Regions from separate parts of the Pseudarthrobacter sp. MEB009 genome, predicted to be linked through region 1. Evidence: predicted binding sites of a transcription regulator. Region 1 holds the regulator's gene; the other holds the start of a gene.
The links. The regulator LexA, encoded in region 1, represses DNA repair genes until DNA is damaged. The targets are predictions, from matches to a motif close to TCGAACANNTGTTCGA.
Positions count from the first base shown of each region.

Region 1 (2,400 bases):
GGGGGAGCCTTGTGCCTGTTTTCGTCCCGCCGCGCGGCAGAGGAAGCGGCGGAGGCGCTGCGGCCTAAACTGGAACAGACAGTCCTGTGCCAGGGCGATTCCACCATGACCGCGTTGGTGAAACAGTTTGCTGACGAGCCCGACACCTGCCTTTTCGGCACCATGTCGCTGTGGCAGGGCGTGGACGTGCCCGGCGGTTCATGCCGGCTGGTGGTGATTGACCGGATCCCGTTCCCGCGCCCGGACGATCCGCTGATGACCGCCCGCTCCCGCGCCGTGGCGCAGGCCGGCGGGAACGGCTTTATGTCCGTCTCGGCCACCCACGCGGCCATCCGGCTCGCCCAGGGCGCCGGCCGGCTGATCAGGTCCACCGGGGACAAAGGCGTGGTTGCAGTCCTGGACTCCCGCCTGGCCACCGAACGTTATGCGGGCTTCCTGCGCGGGGCGCTGCCCCCGTTCTGGGCCACAACGGATCCCAAGACTGCTGTGGCCGCCCTGGAGCGGCTGGCCCGGGAAAACGCCTAGCTGCAGACCCTGGCCGGACGCGGAGACGAGTACGGCCGGTGGGCAGGCAGCGACGCTGCCAGCCCACCGGCCGTACCGGCAGTTCGGGGGAACAGGAGTTTGGCGACAGTCAGAGGGACCGCAGCACCGAGACCACTTTGCCCATGATGGTGGCGTGGTCACCAAGAATGGGCTCGTACTGGGTGTTTTGCGGGAGCAGCCAGGTGTGGCCGTCACGCTGGCGGAACGTCTTGACCGTTGCCTCGTCATCGAGGAGGGCGGCGACGATATCGCCGTTCACGGCGTCCGCCTGGCGGCGCACCACCACCCAGTCACCATCGCAAATGGCGGCGTCCACCATGGAATCGCCGGCCACCTTGAGCATAAAAAGTTCGCCCTGGCCCACCAGCTGGCGGGGGAGGGGCATCACGTCCTCCACCACCTGGTCCGCCAGGATGGGGCCGCCGGCGGCAATACGGCCCACCAGTGGCACCATGGCCGTATCCAGCGCGGTGGGCAGGACGGTGACGGTTGCGCCGCCCGCCGAGGCGCCGTTGGCCGGGCGTGACTCCGCTGTGGCTGCGCCGCCGTCCAGCGTGAGGGGCATCAGGACTTCCATGGCGCGGGGCCGCTTGGGATCGCGGCGAAGGTAGCCGAGCTTTTCCAGCTGCGAGAGCTGGTGCGTCACGCTGGAGAGGCTGGCGAGCCCCACGGTGTCGCCGATTTCACGCATGGACGGCGGGTAGCCGTTGTCATTGACGGACCGCTGGATGGTCTCGAGGATTTTCTTCTGCCGGGGGGTCAGGCCCTTGGCGGTCCTCTTCGGTTGCGGGGTTGCCCTGCTTCCGGCGGCTGCTGCTGCCATATTCGCCAATGCCTTTCGGTTGCCACCGGGCTGTCCGTGCCCCCGGGCCGGTTGGTCCCGTCCTCATTGTCAGACCCTGGTGATCAACTTCAGAGGTGGTTGTTCGTTGGTTCAAAACTAGGCCAGCCACAAGGCTTTTTCAAACATTTGTTCTAGCGAGTCTCGACATTGTTCGTTGATAGATGCTAAAACTGAAGAAGCAAAGTTCGAATATGTGTTCTATTCCTTGCTTGCCCCGTTCGAAGAAGATGCCGGATACGCCGGGGCGTGGCTGCTGGGAAGGACAACCGGGCAGCACAGTACGGTCCAGGAGGGCTCAGTTCATGTCAGCTACATCACTCACCCAGGTTTCACTTCCCGTGGTTGCACACCCCGCGGCTTCCATCCGCCAGGTTCCGCGTGCAGGGGTTTCCAGCGCCAAGGCTTCAAAGGCCCTGCCGCCGCTCCGCCTCACCCGGCGCGGCCGGATTGTCCTGGTGGGCATCCCGCTGATGCTGCTGGCAGCGGTCCTGCTCTCCCTGGCCGGCTTCTTCACCTCGCCGGCCAAAGCGTCCGACTCCGTTGCGGATCTCGCCCCCACGCCCTCGGTGTCGGTGACCGTCCAGCCGGGCGACTCACTGTGGGCCATTGCCGGCTATGTGGCTCCGGACCGGGACGCGCGGGACGTCATTGCGGACATCGTGCAGCTCAACAACCTCACCGGCGGAGCAGTCCTCCCCGGCCAGCAGCTCTTCGTCCCCACGTACTAGCTTGTTCGAACGCACGTGCGGGCTGTTCGTCCCCACGTTCGGGCCAGCACCAACGGCTGGAAACAAGGACACCCCACCCGCAGGATGGCAGTCCCGGACCGTCACATTTTCCGGGGCCGGGCAGGGCCACTAAACTGTTCAGGTGAATGACCAGCTAGAGCGTTTGAACCGGCTTCCCCTCCGCAGCAACCTCCGTGGGCTGACCCCTTACGGGGCCCCCCAGCTGGATGTTCCCATCCTGCTCAACGTCAACGAGAACACCCATGGCGTCCCGGCGGACGT
Region 1 is NZ_JARVTC010000008.1:42,245-44,644, reverse strand. Features, by position in the region: gene QRN07_RS08375 (ATP-dependent DNA helicase) at 1-525, shown strand, start outside; gene lexA (transcriptional repressor LexA) at 635-1,369, opposite strand; gene QRN07_RS08365 (LysM peptidoglycan-binding domain-containing protein) at 1,693-2,118, shown strand; gene QRN07_RS08360 (histidinol-phosphate transaminase) at 2,261-2,400, shown strand, end outside.

Region 2 (2,400 bases), on a different contig from region 1:
GTTCCTTCCCGATACGTTCTTCTTCCATGGGGATGCAGGGGGTGCCTTGGAGTTCCAGGACGGTGCGCATCATGACAACGGAGAACCGGTCCCTGATCATGACGGGGTTCGCGGCGGCGAGGTCGTGGATGGAGTGGATCCCCAGGGCGTTGAGGCGTTTGGTGAGTCTGGTGGCCACGCCCCAGATTTCAATGACGGGCAGGGACCTCATTAGCCGTTGCCGCTCCGCTGTGGGCACGGAGTCCCAGTGGCAGACCCCGGCGAACCTCGGGTTGTTCTTCGCCCATTTGTTCGCCAGTTTTGCCAGGGTCTTCGTCGGTGCGATCCCGACACAGGCCGGGACCCCGATATGGGCCCGGACGGCGTCTTTCATTTCCCGGCCCAGGATGTGGAGGTGGGTGGGTTCGCCTTTGACGCCGAGGAAGGCTTCATCGATGCTGTAGACCTCGAGCCAGGCCGAGTACCGGCCCAGCAGCTCCATGACCCGTGAGCTGATGTCGCCGTAGAGCTCGTAGTTACTCGACAGGGCGATCAGCCCCCATTCCTTGGCGCGGGGGGCGAGTTTGAACCACGGGTCACCCATGCCGATACCGAGGGCTTTGGCTTCGGGGGAGCGGGTGACCGCGCACCCGTCATTGTTTGAAAGCACGATCACGGGTTTGCCTTCCAGGGACGGATTGAACGCCCGCTCCGCGGAAGCGTAGAAGCAGTTCACATCCACATGGGCGATCTGCGGCATATGCCGCATCAACGCCGGCTTTGACACGGACCCGACCCCTAGACGTGGTGAAGGCATCGCGTCGCGACACCCCAAATGGTCAGATCTGACAGGGCCGGGACTTCAATGTCGGGGTAGCGGGGGTTCTCAGACTGCAGGATCACTTTGCCGGCGGTGATCCGCAGCCGCTTGATTGTCAACTCCCCGTCCAGGACAGCGACTACAACGGACCCGTCTGTGGGCCGCAGCGCACGGTTGACGATGAGCTCATCCCCGTCGCTGATCCCAGCGCCCTCCATGGACTCCCCGGACGCCCGCACCACGTAGGTGCTGGTGACGTCCTTGATCAGGTGCGCATTCAAATCAATCCGCCCATCAAAGTAGTCCTGCGCCGGCGACGGGAAACCCGCCGCGACCGGCACCGGAGAGAGTAATGCCGAAACCAACGACACGCTCGCGTCTATCACGCGGGGACCAACAACAACGCTCACAACACACCTTTATTCGAATATATGTTCGACTCTTTGAGTGTACGCCGGGACGCTGACATTCGGGGTGCCGACCGGGAGGGTGAAACCCAGGGGACAGCTTTGAGCTGCTCGCAAGGGCTCCATCTGCCCGCCAATGGGCACTGCCGACCTATAGCAAGGTCCACAGCGCAGCAGGAACTCAGGGATCCCGATTCGACTGGCGACGTGGCGGGGACGTGCGGGCTCGGCGCCTGCAGGGCTGCTCTGTAACCCGTGCCCGCGGGGTTCTGCTAAGTTGGCCGGGTGAGGTTCTTTCCCTACCTGGTGGCCATCTTTCTGGCATTGGCCGTGGGGGTAGTGGCGTTTTTGGCCGTGCCGCTTTGGTCGAAAGCCCTCGCCGTGGTGTGGATTGCATCCCCATGGGTTGTGAACGCGTTCCGGCTGAGACAAGGCAAGCGGATTGCTGCTGAGTTAGCTTCGCACTGTTCAAGCTCAGTGCAGGACCGGATTCTGCACGACTACCGTCAACGCAAATAGCACTCTGAATTAGCCCATGAGTCCCGTTGATGCCGTACAAGCATCCCGGGCACGGCAAAAGCTCAAGCCCTCCGGGCCTTTGTCGAAAACGGGGAAACGGAACCCAACTGACCGGCTGACCACATAGCGATCCCCGCATCTTCAGGATCCAGGTGGGTCAGAGAAAGAGTCCCGCACCAGCTGGTCGCTGGCCGGCACGCCCGTGGCGGATTTCCAGCCGGGGGAGTAGTGGGTGGAATGTAAAGCAGGTACTGATTACTGTGCCCGGTTTGCGATTGGGCCGCATAGCTTGGTGGGTATCGCGTCAGGCAGCATTGGTACGGAGGGGGTCAAAAACCTGCCCGGCCGCTCTTGTACGTGAGCAGCACGGCCGTACCAGTCCGGGACAGGAACCGGCAGGATATGGCTCCGGGACATGCCCCGAAACTCGGGGCGGCCGGCGAACTGAAGGGGACCAGTCCATGCAAAGGCGCACTACATTCACAACCCTTATGGCCCAGGGCACCGTCGCTGGAGGCGGGGTGATCATGCAAAAAATGCGACGGTTCTTGTCCTACTTGACATAATGTAGATTATCGGCGCTTTAGAGGTCCCGGTGGAAGTGGTTCCGGCGCGCCGTGGAACGCGACTCACGAAACAACGTCATACAATCCGGACCCGGACGCCGTGGATCTC
Region 2 is NZ_JARVTC010000004.1:250,101-252,500, reverse strand. Features, by position in the region: gene QRN07_RS03130 (Y-family DNA polymerase) at 1-748, opposite strand, end outside; gene QRN07_RS03125 (LexA family protein) at 778-1,209, opposite strand; gene QRN07_RS03120 (glycoside hydrolase family 43 protein) at 2,368-2,400, opposite strand, start outside.
Region 2: a site for LexA is predicted at 1,223-1,238, ahead of QRN07_RS03125 (LexA family protein). Genes of this name have one in related genera too.